2 regions of the Methylorubrum podarium genome follow, and region 2 is predicted to be linked to the other one. Evidence: predicted binding sites of a transcription regulator. Region 2 holds the regulator's gene; the other holds the start of a gene.

The links. Region 2 encodes PhoB, which activates phosphate uptake and scavenging genes when phosphate is short. Its sites were predicted from a motif close to TGTCATNNANCTGTCAT; they were not measured.
Positions count from the first base shown of each region.
Region 1: ABS772_RS21235 (toxic anion resistance protein) is a predicted target of PhoB. The motif match lies at 7,547-7,563, and genes of this name have one in related genera.

Region 1 is NZ_JBELQE010000110.1:6,190-16,896, reverse strand. It holds gene dctA (C4-dicarboxylate transporter DctA) at 1-904, shown strand, start outside; gene ABS772_RS21260 (mandelate racemase/muconate lactonizing enzyme family protein) at 981-2,144, shown strand; gene ABS772_RS21255 (VOC family protein) at 2,245-2,847, shown strand; gene ABS772_RS21250 (hypothetical protein) at 2,960-4,072, opposite strand; gene ABS772_RS21245 (5-bromo-4-chloroindolyl phosphate hydrolysis family protein) at 4,069-4,737, opposite strand; gene ABS772_RS21240 (vWA domain-containing protein) at 4,734-6,320, opposite strand; gene ABS772_RS21235 (toxic anion resistance protein) at 6,317-7,414, opposite strand; gene ABS772_RS21230 (tripartite tricarboxylate transporter permease) at 7,684-9,210, opposite strand; gene ABS772_RS21225 (tripartite tricarboxylate transporter TctB family protein) at 9,240-9,737, opposite strand; gene ABS772_RS21220 (Bug family tripartite tricarboxylate transporter substrate binding protein) at 9,819-10,707, opposite strand, start outside.
Region 2 is NZ_JBELQE010000085.1:70,351-81,057, forward strand. It holds gene ABS772_RS16225 (DNA polymerase IV) at 1-641, shown strand, start outside; gene ABS772_RS16230 (DUF421 domain-containing protein) at 871-1,398, opposite strand; gene ABS772_RS16235 (potassium channel family protein) at 1,463-2,233, opposite strand; gene ABS772_RS16240 (cell envelope integrity EipB family protein) at 2,330-3,208, opposite strand; gene ABS772_RS16245 (GcrA family cell cycle regulator) at 3,718-4,263, shown strand; gene phoB (phosphate regulon transcriptional regulator PhoB) at 4,449-5,153, opposite strand; gene phoU (phosphate signaling complex protein PhoU) at 5,245-5,958, opposite strand; gene pstB (phosphate ABC transporter ATP-binding protein PstB) at 6,091-6,906, opposite strand; gene pstA (phosphate ABC transporter permease PstA) at 6,946-7,839, opposite strand; gene pstC (phosphate ABC transporter permease subunit PstC) at 7,920-8,894, opposite strand; gene pstS (phosphate ABC transporter substrate-binding protein PstS) at 9,006-10,049, opposite strand; gene ABS772_RS16280 (hypothetical protein) at 10,354-10,629, shown strand; gene ABS772_RS16285 (hypothetical protein) at 10,676-10,707, opposite strand, start outside.

The sequences.
Region 1 (10,707 bases), on a different contig from region 2:
GGCCTTCACCAAGGGCGCCATGCTGCAGATCATCCTGATCTCGGTGCTGCTCGGCCTCGCTTTGGTCCAGGCGGGCGAGCGCGGCCGGCCGGTGGTCGTGGTCATCGACAGCCTGCTCGACGCGCTGTTCCGCATCGTCGCGATGGTGATGCGGCTCGCCCCCGTCGGTGCCGGAGCCGGCGTCGCCTTCACCATCGGCAAGTACGGCCTCGGCACGGTCTGGTCGCTCGCCTACCTCATGCTCGGCGTCTACGCGACCTCGATCCTGTTCGTCGTGCTCGTGCTCGGCTCCGTCTGCGCCTGGAGCGGCTTCTCTCTTCCCAAGGTGCTCAGCTACTTCAAGGACGAGATCCTGATCACCTTCGGGACCTGCTCCACCGAGGCCGTCATGCCGCGCATGATGGCGAAGCTGGAACGCCTGGGCTGCGAGAAGTCCGTCGTCGGCCTCGTCCTGCCGACGGGCTACACCTTCAACGCGGACGGCACCTGCATCTATCTCACCATGGCGTCCATCTTCGTCGCCCAGGCCACCAACACGCCGCTCGGCCTCGGCGACCAGCTCGTCGTGCTCGGCGTCCTGCTGCTGACCTCCAAGGGATCGGCCGGGGTCGCCGGTGCCGGCTTCGTCACCCTTGCCGCGACCCTGTCGAGCATCCACACCGTCCCGGTCGCGGGCCTCGTGCTGCTGCTCGGCGTCGACCGCTTCATGAACGAGGCGCGGGCGGTGACGAACCTGATCGGCAACGCGGTCGCCACCATCGCCGTCGCGAAGTGGGAGGGCGCCTTCGATCGCGCCAAGGCCGAGGAGGCCTACCGCAACCGGGCGGCGGTCGCCGCCGAGGCCGTCATCCCGCGCACGGAAGCCGGCCATGCCGTGCCCCGTCCCGTGGCTGCCGTGCACTGAGCGCACGGAGCCTGCCGGCCCCCTCGCGGCCGATCCAATCCGCTCCGACACCCATCACACGCCAAGGAGAGCCACCGTGCGTATCGTCGACGTCCGCGAGGTCACCAAGCCGATCGCGTCCCCCATCCGCAACGCCTATATCGACTTCTCGAAGATGACCGCGAGCCTCGTCGCCGTGGTCACCGATGTCGAGCGCGACGGCCGCCGGGTCGTCGGCTACGGTTTCAACTCGAACGGCCGCTACGGCCAGGGCGGCCTGATCCGCGAGCGCTTCCGGAACCGCATCCTGGAGGCCGATCCGAAGAGCGTCCTCAACGAGGCCGGCGACAACCTCGACCCGCACAAGCTGTGGGCCGCCATGATGACCAACGAGAAGCCCGGCGGGCACGGCGAGCGCTCGGTGGCGGTCGGCACCCTCGACATGGCGATCTGGGACGCCACCGCCAAGATCGCCGGCAAGCCGCTGTTCCGCCTGCTCGCCGAGCAGAAGGGCGTCGAGGCCAACCCGCGCGTGTTCGTCTACGCGGCCGGCGGCTACTACTACCCGGGCAAGGACGACACCCAGCTGCGCGCCGAGATGCGCGGCTACCTCGACCGCGGCTACACCGTGGTGAAGATGAAGATCGGCGGCGTGCCGATCGCGGAGGACCAGCGCCGCATCGAGGCGGTGCTGGCGGAGATCGGCTCCCAGGCGCAGCTCGCCGTCGACGTCAACGGCCGGTTCAACCTCGAGCAGGGCATCGCCTACGCCAAGATGCTGCGTCAGTACCCGCTGTTCTGGTACGAGGAGGTCGGCGACCCGCTCGACTACGCCCTGCAGGCGGCGCTCTCCGAGTACTATCCCGGCCCGATGGCCACCGGTGAGAACCTGTTCTCGCACCAGGACGCCCGGAACCTCCTGCGCTACGGCGGCATGCGCCCGGATCGGGACTGGCTGCAGTTCGACTGCGCGCTGTCCTACGGCCTGGTCGAGTACCTGCGCACCCTCGACGTGCTGCACCAGTTCGGCTGGTCGCCCTCCCGCTGCATCCCGCATGGCGGGCACCAGATGTCGCTCAACATCGCGGCCGGCCTCGGGCTCGGCGGCAACGAGAGCTACCCGGACCTGTTCCAGCCCTACGGCGGCTTCCCGGACGGGGTGAGGGTCGAGGACGGCCACATCGTCATGCCCGAGCTGCCCGGCATCGGCTTCGAGGGCAAGTCGGACCTCATCCATGTCATGCGTGAACTGGCCGAGTAGGACGATCGGGATCGGGCGCCGCCCGGCTGGTCCGGCGGCGACACAGGGGGGCGTCGCGCACCGCCCCGATCGATCCGAGAGAGCCCGGCTCGACATCGACGTGCAGGCCGTCCTCGACGCCCTGACCGACGAGTTCATGAGCACGTCGGTAGTCAAGATCCGGGCCGGTATACCGAGCACCAATCGGAACACCGTGGCCTTGGCCGCCTGCCGGGAGCTGGAACGCCGAGGGCTCGCCGAGCATACCGGTTGCGGCGCGCGCTCGACCCTGCGCTGGAGGCGGACGCGCCACCGACCCGAAAGGACACCTTCGCCCATGCACGTCCGTTGCGATCACGTCCATCTGCGCAGCCGCGACGCCGTCGCCGCCGCGCGGTTTTACGTCGATCTGTTCGGGGCCCGCGAAATCCGCCGCGACGGCTCACCGGTCGTCAGCCGCGTGACGATCGAGCTCGGCGGCCTCACCGTCTTCATCGAGCAGGCGCCCGAGGGAACAACCCCCGCATCGGCGCAGCCGCATCTGGGGATCGAGCATATCGGTCTCGGCGTCGAGGATATCGAACAGGCCTACGAGCACGTGCGGCGACACGGGATCGAGATCATCTCCGGGATCAACGAGGTCAATCCCCGGTTGCGCACGGTCTTCATCAAGGGGCCGGACGGGGCCGTCATCGAGCTGCTGCAGCGGTTGGCCGGTTCCTAGAGGGCGGCGTCAGACGGTGTCCGGTTGATCGCTTCGGTCAGGGCATGGCCTGTCCCCTCCCCACAAGGGGGAGGAGAGGGGCGGTGCCCGAGGGGGTCAACGCAAGGCCGTATCAGCTCGGCGTCTTGAGGCGCTGGACGGCGGCGAGCATCGTCGGCGCGTCCGGCATCGGCATCAGGTTGACGGGGGTGGGGCTGAGTTCGTCGAGGGCCGGGCCGCCGCGGCCGACCGTGCCCAGGCGCCCGCGGAAGCCGTGCTCGCTCCAGGCGAGTTCCTGAAGGTCCGGATCGATCAGGGCCTCGACGAGGCGGTCGGCCTCGGCCGTCAGGCTGATGATCGGGTGGGCGGAGGCGACCGTCGGCGTCGGGTAGAGCAGCACCGGCCGGACAGGCGCGGCTTTCAGGGCGGCCCAGCGCGCCGGATCGGCGAGGATGAACTCGACGAGCTGGCTCTCGTAGCCCGCGATCAGCGGTTTGCCGCCCATCCCCTCCGTCAGGTAGCTGTTCCAGTGGGTGCCGCTGGAGGCCTCCTTGTAGCCCATGCGGGCGAACACGCCGCGGATGCGCTCGCCGTCGCGGGCGAGGGTCTCGGTGGTCGCGACATCCCCCGCGAACAGGTTGGCGAGCAGCGCGGCGAAGCTGAAGCCCGAATTGGAGCGGGCCGGATCGGTCGTGGTGACGACGACGCGGCCGTAGAGTTCGGGCACGCCGAGCTCGCGCCAGGACAGGCCGCGCAGGATCGCGTCCATCAGCGCCGCCATCCGGACGGTGTGGACGGCGCCGTGCCGCTCGACGAAGCCGGCCTTCTCCAGGGCGGCGACGACCGGCGTCCAGGAATAGAGGACCAGCGGCGAGTTGAAGACGATTTCGTCGCGCCGCACCGGCAGGCCGTTGCCGCGGGCCATCTGCGTCATCACCGAATTGGCCGGCCAGACCCATTGCGGGTGCTGGCCGGTCAGCGCCGGATCGCTCACCATCTCGATCGATCCGGCCCGGCGGGCGTCGAGGGTGAGGCCGTGGCGGCGGGAGAGGAGATCGCGCACCTTGGGATTGCGCACGAAATCCATCTTCTCCCCGCCGATGAAGCCCCACAGCCTGACCGGGTCGGGGCCGGCGCCGGTCACGAAGCGCTCGATGCGCTCCGGCCCGAGCCACGCGACGCCGGCGGTGCCGCCGATGCCGGTCGCGAGCAGGCCGAGGCCGAGGCCGCGGCGGGTCAGCGTCATGGCGCGGCCTCCCGGTCCGCCGGAACGGCCGGCGCGCCGGCCTCCTCGGCCCGCAGGGCGTCGGCGAGCAGGGTCAGTTCGACGTCGAGCCCCTCGACCGCGACGCCGTCGATCCGGTCGGCGTGGCGGGCGAAGACGGTGTCGAGCCGGGCGATCATCGCGCCCACCGCGGCCAGCCGCGCCGCGTCCGGACGATGCGCCGCCTCCAGCACGCGCAGGCCCTCGCCGAGGCGGACCGCCGCCGGCAGGTAGTAGGTCAGCAGGCGGCGCACCCGCGACATCCGGCGCGGATCGCCCTCGACGCGCTCCAGCACCCCCCGGACGATGCCGTGCAGGTGCTCGAGATGGCGCGCCGCCTCGCGCGTCCGCAGGCCGAGAGCGGCCGCGCGCAGCCGGTCGAGATCGGCGCGGGCCGCGACGATCACGTCGCGGGCGAGGGCGACGGTCGCGGCGTCGACCGAGCCGGGATCGAGACCGTCGAAGAGGGCGCGCGGCGCCAGGGCCATGCGGGCGCCGAGAAAGACCAGGGCGGCCCCGGGCAGCGAGGCCCAGAGCGGCAGGCCGAAGCCGAAGGTCGCCAGCGGCGCGAACAGGCCGCCGGCGAGGCCCGCCCACAGGCTCGCCCTGCCGCCGGGATCGGCGGGGAAGCGCGGCCCGGCGCTCAATTGTAGCCTCGCACGGCGCGGAACGCCTCGGTGAGCGAGGTCCGGCCGTCGAAGACCCGGGCGCGGGTCGCCTCGGCGAGCGCGTCGAGCTGGCCCTTGTCGGCGTCGCCGAAGGTCACGCCGAAGACCGGCACGTCGCCGCCCTCCGCCCGCCAGGCGTCGAGGAACTGACGGGCGTAGTTCTCGCTGCGCCCGTCGGTCATCAGGACCACGGCCGGCAGGTAGCGTTCGCGCTCCGGCGTCGCGCGGATCTCCCGGAGGGCGGCCTCGGCGCAGGCGTAGATGTTCGTGCCGCCGCCCGCCGTGTTGGCGTCCACCGCCGCGACGAGGGCGGCGGCGTCCTCGGGGGCGCCGCTCCCGCGCGTCACGCCGCGCACGCGCCCGTCGAAGGGCAGGAGGACTATGCGGTCGTCGCGCCCGTTCTGCACGAGCACGCGGGCGGCCTCGTCGTGCGAGAGGATGAAGCGCATCGCCGCCTTCAGGGCCGTCTCGCCCGCGCCGCCCATGCTGCCGGAGAAGTCGAGGCAGTAGGCGGTGAGCGAGGGCCGCCGCAGCGCGCCCTGGTAGAGCTCGAGCGCGGCGCGCACCACCTCGGGCTCGGGCATGCGGATCAGCGGCACGAGGCGGCCCGGATCGTAGTTCCAGCTCGGATCGGCGCCGCCCTTCGCCTCGCCGAGGGCCGGGCGGCGCCCGAGCGCCACCAGGCGCGCCTGGACCTCCGGCGAGAGGAGATGGGACTGGAGCGCCGCGAAGAAGGCGCGGGCGGCCTCGCCCTGGCCGCGCTCGACATAGCCGAGCGGGGAATTGGCCGCGGCGACGCCGTCGCTCGGATAGATCGCGTAGAGCGGCTCGGCGCCGCGGCGGGCCAGTTCCGCGTTGGTCTCGGCCAGCACCGCCTCGTAGTTCCACATCCCGTCATAGGCGGTGCCGCCCTCCACCCCCTTGAGGTAGAGATCGGCGAGCCACGCGCTGGAGCCCGCCGTGCGGACCGTGGCCGCGAGCAGCGTGCGGACGGTGTCCTGCACGCCGGGCCGGTCGAGATCGGCGCGGGTGATCGCGTCGGGATGGCCGAGCGCCGCCGACAGCATCGCGATGTAGGCGCCCGCGCCCGAGTTCGACTGCGTGGCGGAGCTCGCCAGGTAGGTCAGGCGCTTGGCCCGCACCGCCTCGACGATGTCGCCGGTGGAGACGGGCCGGCCGATCCAGCCCAGAGCCTCGGCCTTCGAGCGGCGCAGGCCGAGGATGACCGGAGAGCGGACGATCGGCGTCAGGTCGCGCACCTGCTTCTTCCGGTCGAACAGATCGATCCAGATGGCGTTGGCCGGCCACACGATGTCGAAGGCCGGGGGCGCCGCGGCCGCGAGGGCGAGGCCGATATCGAGCGAGCCCTGGTAGTCGAACCGGCAGGTGACCCCGCGGGCCCGGCAGAAATCCTGGACGATCGGCTCCAGGGTGCGGTTCTCCGAGCCGGAGGCGATCGTCACCGCGACCGGCGGCCCGGAACAGCCGACGAGCGCCCAGGCCGCCAGCGCGGCGAGGCAGCCGGCCGCGAGCCGAACCGCGAAGCCGGGCCGCCGCCTCACGCGGGCTCCAGCAGCTTGCGCTTCAGTTCGGCCTCGATGCGCTGCAGCTCGGCCTCCGCCGCCCGGCGCTTGTCCCGGCCCTCGCGCTGGATCGCCAGCACCGCGTCGATGGTCTCGAGAAAATCGCGGTTGACCGCGCTCAGCGTCTCCACGTCGACCACCCCGCGCTGCACCTCGCGCTCGATGCCGGCGCGCCCCGCCTTCAGCCGCTCGGCATTGGCCCGCAGCAGCGCGTTGGTGGTGTCGGAGACCGCCCGCTGCAGGCGCAGGGCCTCGTCCTGGCGATGGAGCGCGAGCGCGATGGTCATCCCGTTCTTCCAGGTCGGGATGGTGGTGGCCAGCGAGGCCTGGAGCTTCTCGACGAGGGCCGCGTCGCCGTTCTGCACGAGGCGGATCTGCGGCATGGCCTGCAGGGCGATGGTGCGGCTGAGCTTCAGATCGTGGACCTTGCGCTCCAGGCGCTCGACGCTCTGGGCGAGGTCGGCGGCCTGCTGCGCGAGGAGCGGGCCCTCGCTCGTCTCGGTGCCGGCCGCCCGAGCCCGGGCTTCGAGCGCCGGCAACCGCTCGCGGCGCGTCTCCGCGATCACCTGCTCGCCGGCGGCGATGTAGGCTTCGAGTTCCCGCATCTGCGCGAGGTTGCGGGCGAACAGCCCGTCGAGCATGGCGATGTCGCGCCGCAGGTCGTCGCTGCGGCGCTCCAACTCGAGGGCGATCCGCTCGACCTGGGCGCCGAGGGTCGAGAACTGCTCCTTGAAGCGCAGGAGCCGCGCCTTCGCCCCGCCCCAGAAGCGGTCAAGCAGACCGGTCTTCTCCAGCGAGGCGGGATCGAGCCGCTTCACCGTGCCGATCAGGTCGGTGAGCAGGTCGCCGACGGCGCCCGAATCCTTGTTGAGGGTTGCGTGCAGGATCGTGTCGGCGAACTCGGCGACGCCCCGCTGCGCCTCGTCGCCGTAGCGCGTCAGGAAGGCGCGATCGTCGAGCCGGATGTCCTGACGGATGCGGTGGATGAGAGCCGGATCGGGTGCCGATCCCGCGTCGGCCGACGGCTCCCGCCGCGACGGCAATGCATGTTCCGCCTCGATCCGTCCGACCATGTCGCCCCCCGGATCTCCACCACGCCGCCCTTCCTGCCCAAGAGAATAGACCTTGGCAAGAGTGAAGCGAACGTGCCGCAGGAGCGCGGCCTGTGCAGACTAGGGGCTCGGTTTTATTGCACGAGGCGTCTTATGACTGTTGTGTGACACAAGCAGCCCTGCTCACGACGCGGCCCTTCTCTTCGACGTGTCGCGGACGTGTCGCGGACGTGTCGCGCCGGCGGTCGTTGGCGTCCGCTCGCCGGCGTCGACGGTGACCCCGTCCCGCCTCAGGGCGAGAGCGGGGCGGGCCGGGTGAGGCCGGCCTTGCGCGCCAGCCGTTTGCGCAGGTCGCCGAGCGGCCCCCAGAACAGGAGCAGCAGGCCGAGGACCATCAGGGTCGAGACGAGGCCGTTCGAGAAGAAGACGGACAGGTCGCCGCCCGAGCCGAGAAGCGCCTGCCGGAACGCGTCCTCGGCGCGGTCGCCGAGGACGAGGGCGAGCACCAGGGGCGCGAGCGGGTAGTCGAGCTTCTTGAAGACGTAGCCGACGATTCCGAAGACCAGCATCAGCCAGATGTCGAAGCGCGAGGACTCGACCGTGAAGGCGCCGATGGCGCAGACGACGAGGATGATCGGCGCGACCAGCGCGAAGGGGATGCGCATGATCGCGGCGAAGACCGGCACGGTCGCGAGCACGATCAGCAGGCCGGCGAGGTTGCCGAGATACATCGAGGCGATCAGGCCCCAGACGAACTCCTTCTTCTCGACGAAGAGCAGCGGGCCGGGTTGCAGGCCCCAGATCATCAGGCCGCCGAGCAGCACCGCCGCGGTGGCCGAGCCGGGGATGCCGAGCGCCAGCATCGGCAGCAGCGCCGAGGTGCCGGCGGCGTGGGCCGCGGTCTCGGGGGCCAGCACGCCCTCGATGTCGCCGCGCCCGAACTCCTCGGGCTGGCGGGAGAAGCGCTTGGCGAGGCCGTAGCCCATGAACGAGGCCGCAATGGCGCCGCCCGGGGTGACGCCCATCCACATGCCGACGACCGAGGAGCGGATCAGCGTCGCCCAGTAGCGCGGCAGCGAGGCCCAGGTGCGCAGGACCACGCCGAGATCCATGGCGGCCCGCTTGCCCTTGAAGTGCAGGCCCTCCTCGATGGTGAGCAGGATCTCGGAGACGCCGAACAGGCCGATCACCACGACGAGGAAGTCGAAGCCCTTCATCAGCTCGGGCGTGCCGAAGGTCAGGCGCAGGTCGCCCGAGATGGTGTCGAGGCCGACCGCGGCGAGCAGGAAGCCGAGCGCCAGGGAGACGACGATCTTGGCCTTGTTCTCCCGGCCCATGCCGATGAACGAGCAGAAGGTGAGGAAGAAGACGCCGAAGAACTCGGCCGGGCCGAAGCGCAGGGCGAACTTGGCCACGAGCGGCGCCACGAAGGTGATGAGCACCACGCCCGAGAGCGCGCCGATGAAGGAGGCGGTGAAGGCCGCGGTCAGGGCCTCGCCGGCCCGGCCCTTCTGCGCCAGCGGGTAGCCGTCGAAGGTGGTGGCGACCGACCACGCCTCGCCGGGGATGTTGAACAGGATCGAGGTGATCGCGCCGCCGAACAGCGCGCCCCAGTAGATCGACGACAGGAGGATGATCGCCGAGGTCGGGTCCATGCCGAAGGTCAGCGGCAGCAGGATCGCGACGCCGTTGGGGCCGCCGAGGCCCGGCAGCACGCCCACCACGATGCCGAGCAGCACGCCCACCACCATGAACAGGATGTTGTGCCACGTCAGCGCGACCTGGAAGCCGAGCAGGAGCTGGTTGAGGTCGTCCATGAAAATCTCTCCGCCGCGGGCCGGTCAGGTCAGTAGCCGAGGAAGGCTTCGATCGGTCCCTTCGGCAGCGGAACCCGGAACTGTTGCTCGAACACCCAGAAGGTGACGAACGGAACGAGCACGACGGCGAGCGCGGTCTGCCACCAGCGGAAGGAGCCGAGCGTGAGCATGAACAGGGCCATGAACAGGGCCGAGGACAGGTAGATGCCGAGGAAGGCGATCCCCAGCACGTAGAGGAACAGCGGCACGAAGACCTGGGCCACGAGCCGGAGCTGGCCGTAGGTGACGAAGACGCTGTCCTCCCGCCGCAGGGCGCTCACGAGGGCGGCGATGGCCGCGATGCCGAGGATCGCGGCGACGCGGGCCGGGAAGAAGCCGTTCTCCGGCCCGTTGTCCCAGCCCGCGCCGCGCTCGTAGGAATCCCACAGGGCCAGCGCGGCGAGGCCGAGCAGCAGCAGCGCCACGACGATCTCGACGGCGCGGCGCGACAGGCCGCGCTCGGGAAGCGGGGGAGAGGCTTCGGTCATGGTGGGAACTTCTCAAACAGGTCTTCGCCTCGGCCGCGCCGCCCTCCGCCGGAGCGGCGGGCGGCGCGGCCGGAAGGGGGCTCAGTTCGTCGCGATGAAGCCGGCCTTGGTCATCAGCTCCTTGTGCTTGCGCTCGTCCTCCGTGAGGAAGTCGACGAAGCTCTGGCCGGAGCGGAAGTCGGGCACCAGCGCGTTGCGCTCAAGATAGGCCTTCCAGTCCGGGGTCTCGGTGACCTTCTTAAACAGCTCGACGTAGAAGGCCTGCTGCTCCGGCGTGACCTTGCCGGGCATGAACATGCCGCGCAGCATCTGGTAGGTGACGTTCATGCCCTGCGACTGGCAGGTCGGGATGTCGGACCACGCCATGTCGGCGGTGACCTTCTGGGTGTACTGCATCGGCTTGTCGGAGAAGGCGCAGAGCGGCTTCACCGCGCCGGAGCGCCAGTTGGCGACCTCCTCGGCCGGGTTGTTCATGTTGGCGTCGATGTGCCCGCCCGCGAGCTGGACCGAGGCCGGGCCGCCGCCCTGGTAGGGCACGTAGGTGATCTTGGTGCCCGTGGCCTGCTCCATCGTCACGGAGATCAGGTGATCCTCGCGCTTCGAGCCGTTCCCTCCGGTCTTGAGCGGCGGGCTCGCGGTCTTGGCCGCCTCGATGAAGTCGCCGGCGGTCTTGTAGGGCTTGGCGCTGTTGACCCAGAGCACGAAGGCGTCCTGCGCCATCATCGCGATCGGCGTGAAGTCCTTCCAGCTCACCGGAAGCTTGGTGGAGAGCGGCGTCATGTAGATGCCGCTCGACGTGGTGATGAGCTTGTGCGGGTCGCCGGCCGACTTCTGGATGTCGAGCATCGCCTCGCCGCCCGCCGCGGCGGGCTTGTTGACGATGATGATCGGCTGCTTGACGAGGCTGTTCTTCTGAATCGCCCCCTGGATCGTGCGCGCCATCTGGTCGGAGGATCCGCCGGGCGGGAAG
Region 2 (10,707 bases):
GCGCCCGCAACCGTCTGGCCGGCCTCAACATCCATCGCGTCGGGGATATCGGGCGGGCCGATCCGGCGCGGCTGCAGGCGGCGCTCGGCCGGGACGCCCTACGCCTCCTCGCCCTCGCCGCCGGGCGGGACGGACGGCCGGTCCGTCCCACCCGCGAGGCCAAGAGCGTCTCGGCCGAGACGACCTTCTCGACCGACCTCGCCCGGTTCGAGGATCTGCGGCCGATCCTGTGGCGGCTGTGCGAGAAGGTCTCGGGGCGGCTGAAGCGGGCGGAACTCGCCGCCGGCAGCGTGACGCTGAAGCTGAAGGACGCGCGCTTCCGGCTGCGCACCCGCACCCGCGGCGGCCTCAAGCCGACGCAGCTCGCCGACCGCCTCTTCCACGAGGGCGAGCCGATGCTGCGCGCCGCCTGCGACGGCACGCCGTTCCGCCTGATCGGCATCGGCGGCGGCGACCTCTGCGGCGCGATTCACGCCGATCGGGGCGACCTCGCCGACCAGGGGATCGAGCGCGTCGCGCGGCGGGAGGCGGCGCTCGACCGGGTGCGGGAAAAGTTCGGCAGCGCCGCGATCCAGCGCGGTCTCGTCTTCACCGGCGAGCCGGAGCGGCGTCGGGCGGAGCCGGCCAAACCCGGGGTCTAGGGTCCGTCGCCTCATACGGTTTCCGGTTGATTTCTTCGTGCCACTTCCCGTCATTCCGGGGCGCCGAAGGCGAACCCGGACCCGAAGGGGCGCGCCGGAGGCGTGCAATCCACAACTGGCCTGAACGCCATATTCCAGCCGCGCATCACGGGTGGATCCCGGGTTCCGCTGCGCGGCCCCGGAATGACGGGGGTTGGGGACGAACCGAAGCGATCAACCAGACACGGTATCAGACCGGCTCCCGGCGGTCCTCCGGCCCAGGGGGGGTCTCCTCGCCGTCACGGCGGATCACGCTGATGCTGCCGTCGCCCTCCAGCGAGGCGAGCCGGACGAGGGCCGGGTCGTCGATTCCCTGTAGGCGGAGCTGGCTCATGAGTTCCGCGTGCGTGATCATCTCGCGGCGCATGTTCCGCCAGCAGATACGGCCGTCGGCGACGAGGGGGAGCCGCTTCGGCGTGATGAAGCGTTCGAAGGCGGGGAAGCGGAAGGCGAGCCGGTCGATGCCGTAATTCCACCCGACGATCGTCAGCACCAGCAGGATGCCCTCCGTCAGCGACTTGTACTCGTTGGAGAAGGCGTTCTGCGAGACGTCGGCGATCAGCACGATGACGAGCAGGTCGGCGAGGCTCACCGCACCGGCCTGGCGCTGCATCACGAAGCGCATGATGAGGAAGAGCGCGAGGTACATCACCGTGCCGCGCAGGGCGATCTCCACGAGGGAGTGCTCCGGTACGAACAGCGCTCGCCAGTCGGGCATCCGGTCCTCCGCCGCGATCGGTCGTTTCAATCGGGAACGCGTCGCGGCCCTGCGCCGATGCGGCTCAATCCGCGCCCTCGTCGGGAATGTTGAGCAGGGTGCCGCAGGCCTTGCAGTGCACCGCGTCCGGCTCGTGCCGCTGCAGGCCGCAGGCGGGACAGGGGAAGCGCACCTTGTAGGGGCGGAACAGGACCTGGGCGAGGCGTAGGAAGAGCGTGACGCCGCAGATCATCACCACGACCGAGATCAGGCGACCGCCGGTGCCCTGCAGGGTGACGTCGCCGTAGCCCGTCGTCGTGAGCGAGGTCACGGTGAAGTACAGCGCGTCGACGTAGTTGCCGATGTTCGGGTTCGAGCCGTGCTGGGTCGCGTAGACGAGGCTCGTCATGATGAAGATGAACACCGCGAGGTTCACCACCGCGATGATCACGTCCTCGTTGCGGCGGAAGAACGGGAAATCCTCCCGCATCCGGTCGAGCAGCTGGTAGGTCCGCAGCAGCCGCAGCGTGCGCAGGATGCGCAGGAAGCCGGCGCCCTCGCCGACGATCGGGGCCAGGAAGGAGGCGATCGCCGCCACGTCCGCCCAGGTCGTCGGTCGCAGGAACTCGCGAACCGGTCGCGGACAGATCGCCAGCCGAGACAGGAAGTCGGCGGCGACCGCCGCACCGATCAGGACGTCGATCCCCTCGATCAGCGGCGGGCGAGGCAGGAACGAGGAGACGATGATGAACAGGAGCGTGGCGAGGTCGAAGGCGAGCAGGCCGTAGCGGAAGCGATGCGCGCGGTCGCTGCTTCCCTCGTAGAGTTCCCGCAGACTCTGCCTCAGGCCCGCCATCGCGCAACACGCTGCCGCCGCCGCTCACGGCTCCGGCAGCAGGAACGTTTCTCGGGCTCGGCCCGATCCGCCGTCGATCGCCTCGGCGGGCGGACGCTACTTCCGGCAGGCGGCCTCGGCCTTCGGATCGGATTTCGGATCATCCTTGGCGAGATCGAGACGGCTCATGTTGCCGTCGATGGCGAAATCTCCGTAATCGAGGTGCAGACGCCCGCTGACGCCGTCCTCGTAGAGATCGAAAGTGAGGGTGTAGATCGGCGTCCGCTCGCCCTCTCCGGGGGTGAAGTAGCTCAAGGTGACCGGCCAGCGCCGCATGCCGGCACGGTCACCCTCACGCAGAGGCTTGTCGCGCTCGGTGTCGGAAGCGGGCGCCGCGCTCGGCCGGCCGATGATGGCCAGCGTGTCGTAGACCTTGCGCCCGTCATCCGAACCGTCGAAGACCTTGGCCGAGACCGTGGTCTCGCCGGCCTTCGCCGCCTCGATCAGGCGGATCATGTGGTGGATCGGGAACAGCACCGGCCCTTCGACCTGGAACTGGTCGCGCTTGGGCTCCTTGAGCTTCACCTTGAACGGGTCGCCCGCCTCCGCAGTCCCGTCCACCGCCGGTGACGGCACGTTGTTGAGGATGGTCGTGGTGCGGAAGCGGAAGCTCTTGCCGTCGCCGTTCTCGAACGTGGTGCTGCGCAGATCCGAGGTGCGGTCGCCGGACTCGCCGGAATTGAGCAGCGTCACCTGCCGCGTCTGCATGGTGTAGCCGCGGCAGGCGTCGCCCGAGAAATCGATGACGATGCGGCCGCGCACGCCCTCGACCGCCCGCGTCCCGGTGGAGCGCGCCAGCGACAGGTCATAGACCGCCCGGTGGTTGGTGAGCCGGATCGCCGCCTCGTCGGGAACCGGAGCGGCCGGCCCGGCGGCCAGCGCGACGCCGGGCATCGCGGCGAGAAGGAACAGGGCCGGCGCGAGGCGCAGTCGCATGCGATCTCCCAAGGTCCGCTAGGGGTTGTCCACAGGCGCAGGACCGGTGGATGCCGCCCGTCACATAGTCATCGCGCCTGCCCGGACAATCTTTTTCGGCGGCGATCCGAGCGCAGGCGGCGTCGCCGTCACCGCCGGTTCGCTCGCTCGAAGGGTCCGTCGGGGCCGGCCACGCGTGATCGTACGTTTCGAAAAAGAGCAATTTTACGCAAGGTGTTAAGGGATCTCGGCCAAATCGGTTGTCATGCCGCCGGGACGGATCCGAGCCGCCGCCGACGGAATCGGATTGGCGGTGGAAACCGACCCGTGAAACGCGCTGACCCTTGCTCCGCGGCCGAGCTGTCCTGTAGTCTCCACAGCGTCGCCAACGACAGCTTTGGCGTCTGTTAACCGACATGTGCAGGGCCGGATCGCGGGCCCTGGCGATGCCCGTTGCCGCTCTTCGCGGCGGTGACGCTGCGCGGTCGGTCGGTTTTGCGTTCAAAGGACGTGTCGACGTGGAGGGGGCAATGACGGAAGCGGTCCCGAGCTGGACGGATGAACGCGTCGAGCTGCTTCGCCGCTTGTGGGACGATGGTTTGAGTGCCAGCCAGATCGCCCTCCAGATCGGCGGCGTCTCCCGCAATGCCGTCATCGGCAAGGTCCACCGCCTCGGGCTCGCGGGCCGCGTCAAGCCGATCGGCCCGGGCGGGGCTCAGGCTCGCCGCAAGGAGGACCTGAGCGCCGAGGTCGCATTGGAGACGGTGATCGTCGCCGAGGAGCCGACGCTGCCCGAGCCGCCGGCGATCGTCGCGCACCGCCCGGCACCGGACTTTCCGCTCCCGCCGAAGGCCGCCCCGGAGCCGGTGGCGCTCGCCGTCTCCGAGCGGGTCACCATCATGGACCTGCGCGACTCCATGTGCCGCTGGCCGATGGGCGATCCGACCTCGCCGGAATTCCGCTTCTGCGGCGCTCGCGCGATCACGGGCCTGCCCTACTGCACCCAGCACGCGCAGGTCGCCTATCAGCCGGCGGCCGAGCGCAAGCGCGACCGCCGCGTCGCCGGTTTCCGCTAAAGCCTTTGGGGCCGCCGCGCGGCGACTTCGGACGCCGCGCGATCGAGCGCGCGACCCCTCCGGATCGTGCGGAGCCCTGGATTGCCACGGCTTCGCCTCGCAGTGACGGGCGGGAGACCAGAACGATCAAACGGATGACATCGGACGCACGTCCCGTCAGCCGAGAGGCCCGCGCCCGGCCACCCTCACTCGGCTCCCGCGAACATCTCGTCGAAGGAGTAGCCGGAGCCGCGCACCGTGCGGATCGGGTCGCTCTGGCGCGGGCGGTTGATCGCCTTGCGCAGGCGGCCGACATGGACGTCGACCGTGCGCTCGTCGATGTAGACGTCGTGGCCCCAGACGCCGTCGAGCAGCTGCTCGCGGGAAAAGACCCGGCCGGGGCTCTGCATCAGGTATTCGAGCAGCTTGAATTCCGTCGGCCCGAGATGGATCTCGCGGCCCTGGCGGCGGATACGGTGGCTGACCCGGTCGAGCTCGATGTCGCCCGCCACCAGCATGTCGGCGACATGGGCGGGCTTGGCCCGGCGGAGCAGGGCGCGCACGCGGGCAAGCAGCTCGGGCACCGAGAACGGCTTGACCACGTAGTCGTCGGCCCCCGTGGAGAGGCCCCGCACGCGGTCGGCCTCCTCGCCCCGCGCCGTCAGCATGATGACGGGCAGCCGCTCCGTCTCGCGCCGCGCCCTGATGCGGCGGCACAGCTCGATGCCCGAGAGACCCGGCACCATCCAGTCGAGCAGGACGAGGTCGGGAGTCATCTCGTGCAGGCGCAGATCCGCCTCGTCGCCGCGGATCGCGACATCGACCGCGAAGCCTTCCGCTTCGAGGTTGTAGCGCAGCAGGGTCGTCAGCGATTCCTCGTCCTCGACGATCAGGATGCGCGCACTCGTCATCGTCCGTCTTTCCATCCGTCGCGCCCGGCCTGCCCCGTCGGGGAGCAGGCCGGAGACGCCCCTTTTCCGCTTCGCGCCCCGCCCGGCGGCGTCAGGCGCCCGGCGTCACCGTCGCGTAGTTCGAAGCGTCGTTCTTGGGCCGCTCGCCGGCCGGCGTCTCACCGGTGACGAGGTATTCGATCGTCTCCGCCACGTTGGTGGTGTGGTCGCCGATGCGCTCCACGTTCTTGGCGCAGAACAGGAGATGCGTGCAGAACGAGATGTTGCGCGGATCCTCCATCATGTAGGTCAGGAGTTCGCGGAACAGCGAGTTGTAGAGCGCGTCGATGGCGCTGTCGCGCTCCCAGACCTCGTGGGCGGCGGCCACGTCGCGGCTGGCATAGGCGTCGAGCACGTCCTTGAGCTGCTCCTGCACGAGGTCGCTCATGTGCTGGACGCCGAGCACGATCTTCTGCGGCTGCGCCTGATCGCTGATCGCCACGACGCGCTTGGCGATGTTCTTGGAAAGATCGCCGATCCGCTCCAGGTCGCCCGAGACGCGGATGCCGGAGATCGTCTCGCGCAGGTCGATGGCCAGTGGCTGGCGCCGGGCGATGAGGAGGACGGAGCGCTCCTCGATCTCGCGCTGAAGCGTGTCGAGGCGCTTGTCGGCGGCGATCACGGCCTGGGCCAGCACCGTATCCCGGCGCACCAGGGCCTCGGTGGCATCGGTCATCATCTTCTCGGCCACGCCGCCCATCTCGGCGATCGACCGGCGCAGGTTCTCGAGGTCGGTGTCGTAGGAAGAGACGATGTGCTCGGCCATGTCGCGAATTTCCCGATCAGGCAGTCGGACGAGGGCGCTCTCGAACCGGATCGGACGCTGGTCCGGCGGCGGAGGGCGCGTCAGAACGAGGACGCAAGGGGGGTCGCGACGGCACCGCAGTCGCGACCGGGCTTAACCGAAGCGGCCAGTGATGTAGTCCTGGGTCTGCCGCTTGGCCGGGTTCATAAAGATCTTCGAGGTCGCGTCGAACTCGATCAGCTCGCCGAGATACATGAAGGCGGTGAACTGCGAGATGCGCGCGGCCTGCTGCATGTTGTGCGTCACGATGACGATCGTGAACTCCGCGCGCAGCTGCTCGATCAGCTCCTCGATGCGGCCCGTCGAGATCGGGTCGAGCGCCGAGGTCGGCTCGTCGAACAGGATGACCTCGGGACGCTGGGCCACGGTGCGGGCGATGCACAGGCGCTGCTGCTGGCCGCCGGACAGGCCGGTGCCGGACTGCTTCATCTTGTCCTTCACCTCGTCCCAGAGCGCCGCCTTGCGCAGCGACTCCTCCACGCGCCCGTCCAGCTCGGACTTGGGCAGCTTCTCGTAGAGGCGCAGGCCGAAGGCGACGTTGTCGTAGATCGACATCGGGAAGGGCGTCGGCTTCTGGAACACCATGCCGACCCGCGAGCGCAGCTCGTTGAGATCGACCCTGGAGTCGAGGACGTTCTGCCCGTCGAGCAGGATCTCACCCTCGGCGCGCTGCTCCGGGTAGAGGCTGTAGATCCGGTTGAAGGTGCGCAGCAGCGTGGACTTGCCGCAGCCGGACGGCCCGATCAGCGCGGTGACCTGCCGGTCCCGAAAATCGAGGTTGATGTCCTTCAGGCCGTGGAAGCTGCCGTAGTAGAAGTTGAGTCCTTTGACGGCGATGCGCACGGGCGCCTTGACGTCGGCCGGGCTGCGGCCCTCGAATTGACTGCGGATCGCGGGGGAGGCGCTCATCGGATCTCTCGTCGGTGGGAGGTCTGTGCCGGGGCCGTCTCAGCGCGCCCGCTGGTCCTTGATCACGAAGCGGGCCACCACCGACAGGGCGAGGATGGTGACGGTGATCAGGAGCGCGCCCGACCAAGCCAGGCTCTGCCAGTTGGGGTAGGGCGAGAGGGCGAACTGGTAGATCATCACGGGCAGGTTCGGGACGCCGCCGAGCAGGTTGGCGTTGAACCAGCTGTTGTTGTTGAGCGCCGTGAACAGCAGCGGGGCGGTCTCGCCGGCGATGCGGGCCAGAGCCAGGATGATGCCGGTGACGATGCCCGCGCTCGCCGCGCGCCAGGTGATGGCGCGGATGACGAGGGAGCGGGGCGCGCCGAGCGCCGCGCCGGCCTCGCGCATCGGACTGGGCACGAGGCGGAGCATGTCCTCGGTGGTGCGCACGATGACCGGCGTGGCGATGATGGCGAGCGCCACCGCGCCGGCCCAGCCCGAATAGGTGCCCATCGGCCGGACCATCAGGGTGTAGACGAACAGGCCGATCAGGATCGAGGGCGCCGAGAGCAGCACGTCGTTGAGGAAGCGGATGACGTCGGCGAGCTTCGAGGTCCGGCCGTACTCGGCCAGGAAGGTCCCGGCCATCAGCCCGATCGGCGTGGCGATGACGATGCCCAGGAACGTCATGATCAGGCTGCCGAGGATGGCGTTGGCGATGCCGCCGCCCTCGGAGCCCGGCCCCGGCGTCGGCGCCGTGAACAGGGCGGGCGAGAAGCCCTTCAGGCCCTCGACGATCAGCATGAGCAGGATCGACCCGAGCACGACGATGCCGAGCCCGGTGGCGATCGTGCTCGCGAGGATCAGCGCGCGGTCGGCGACGCGGCGGCCGGAGCGCACGCGGCTGGCCGTCGGGGCGCGGCCGGCCGTCGCGATGGGGTTGCTGGCGTCCATGGATCGGCGTCCTCAGGCTTGGACAGTCTCGGGCGATCGTCGCGGTCGAGGTGGCACGGGCCGGTTCGGTTCAGGCGGCCTCAGGCCACCTTCGTCCGCCGCACCAGGAGGCGGGCGATGATCAGCACGAAGAACGTGATGATGAAGAGCAGGCAGCCGAGCGCCATCAGCGAGGAGAGCTGAAGCCCGTCGGCCTCATTGAACTCGTTGGCGATGCGCGAGGCGATGGTCGAGCCCGGATCGAAGATCGAGGCGGAGAGGCGGTTGGCGTTGCCGATCACGAAGGTGACCGCCATGGTCTCGCCCAGCGCCCGGCCGAGACCGAGCATGATCGCGCCGATGATCGAGACGGAGGCCTGGGGCACCAGCACGTAGCGTACGACCTCCCAGGTGGTGCAGCCGATGCCGTAGGCGCTCTCGCGCAGCACGGTCGGAATCTGGTCGAGCATGTCGCGGGTGATCGAGGCCACGAAGGGCACGATCATGATGGCGAGGATGATGCCGGCGGTCAGCACGCCGACGCCCGAGGGGATGCGGGCGTAGAAGAGGGTGCCGAGGATCGGGATGCCCTCGACCAAGTTCGAGACCGGCACCTGCACGAAGCGGGCGAAGAGCGGGGCGAACACGAACAGGCCCCACATGCCGTAGATGATGCTGGGCACCGAGGCGAGCAGCTCGATGGTCATCGCCACCGGCTTGCGCGCCCAGCCGGGGCAGAGCTGCGTCAGGTAGACGGCGATGCCGAGGGAGATCGGCACGCCGATGATCAGGGCCAGCATCGCGGCGGCGACCGTGCCGATGACCGCGGGCAGGGCGCCGAACTGCTCGGTGCCGATGTTCCAGGCACTGGAGGTGAGGAAGCCGAAGCCGAACTCCGAGAAGGCCGGCCACGCGCCGTAGATGATCGAGCCGAGGATGCCGGCGAGCACCAGGAGCACGAACAGGGCGGCGGCGTAGGAGGCTCCGTGGAAGAGGCGGTCGGCGCCCTTGCTCGGAGCGATACGGGCTACTCCGCTGTCGCGGTCTACGGCGAGGGTCTGGGTCAAGGCGGTCATCCGCGGAGGCTCTTCGGCTGGTGAGCGTTTAGCGCGCCGTCGCGCGCGAGGCGAGCGGACCAGTTCGGGAAGGGCCCTCTTCCACCTGGGAAGAGGGCCCTTCTCTTTCGCTTAGTTGCCGGTGAAGGCGGCCTTGCCGTCCTTGCCCTTGATCGTCTTCCACTCGTCGTGGATCAGGGCGACGACGTTGTCGGGCAGCGGCACGTAGTCGAGCTCGGTCGCGAGCTTGTCGCCGTTCTTGTAGGCCCAGTTGAAGAACTTCAGCACCTCGGCGGACTTGGCCGGATCCGCCGGCTCCTTGTAGACGAGGATGAAGGTGGCGGCGGTGATCGGCCACGCATCTTCACCCGCCTGGTTGGTCAGGGCGATGCCGAAGCCGGGGGTCGACTTCCAGTCGGCGCTGGCGGCGGCGGCCTGGAAGGCCTTGTCGTCGGGCTGCGGGAACTTGCCGGCCTTGTTCTCGATGAGGGCGTAGGCGAGCTTGTTCTGCTTGGCGTAGGCCGACTCGACGTAGCCGACCGAGTTCGGGACCTGCTTGACGGTGGCGGTCACGCCCTCGTTGCCCTTGCCGCCCTGACCGACCGGCCAGCTCACGGTGGTGGCGGCACCGAATTCCTTCTTCCACGGCTCGGAGACCGAGGAGAGGTAGGTGGTGAAGATGTTGGTCGTGCCGGAGGCGTCCGAGCGGTAGACCGGGGTGATATTCGCGTCGGGCAGCTTGAGGCCGTCGTTGAGCTTGGCGATCTTCGGGTCCGACCACTTCTGGATCTTACCGGCATAGATGTCGGCCAGGAGCTCACCGGTCAGCTTGAGCTTGCCCGGCTCGAGGCCGGCGATGTTGACGACCGGGACGACGCCGCCCATCACGGTGGGGAACTGGACGAGGCCGTCCTTCTCGAGCTGGGCCGGCTTCAGCGGCGCGTCGGTCGCGCCGAAATCGACCGTCTTGGCCTGAATCTGCTTGATGCCGCCGCCCGAGCCGATGGACTGATAGTTGAGACCGGTGCCGGTCTCCTTGCGGTAGGCTTCGGCCCATTTCGAGTAGACGGGGAAGGGGAAGGTGGCGCCGGCGCCGGTGATGTCGGCGGCCATGGCCGAGGTCGCGAGCTGAGCGGCAGCGAGGCCGACCGCCAAGGCGTAAGCGAAGGGTTTCACAAGCATCTCCGTAAGGTGTCGGGCGCATTGTCGGGGCCGGCCCTGGTCTTGGACCGGTCTCGCGGCGACGCTGCTGCCAACTAGTGCACCGACGCGCCGCCTCTATGACGACCACATGACGGTGACATGACAGCCCCCGGAAAGGCGGAATTTCACTGAGGATGGGACCGCTTGCGGCTCTCCGGCGTTATCCGGAATGGTACCCGCGGCAGCCGCCTCCGGGGACGATCCCGGCGGGCCTCGGTCCCCGGGAGATCCGGCGAGGGCGGTGGCCTGCGGGAAAGAGTTCGAGGAGACCGTCGGCGTGACGGAGCCGTATTCAACGCGCGAGAAGGAAGCCCGGCTCGATCCGGCCGACCCTCAGGAGGCGGCCTATCTGGCGCTGCATGCCGAGCGGGCGGCGCTCGAGGAGGAGCTGACGCGGCAGCAGCAGCGTCAGCGTTTCGGCAGCAACGAGCAGGAGATCGCCTCGGCGCGCGCGACGGAGTCGTCCCTTCTGAAGGACCTCGATCGGGTTCTGACCATGATTCGCGCCGCGGAGATCCGGCGCCAGCAGCCGATCGCCCGGCGCTGGCAATGATCCCGGCCGATCGCCGGGCCGCCGGGCCTCCTGACGGGGAGACCGCTCACGGGCTGCGGCGGCGGTCGCGCTCCTTCT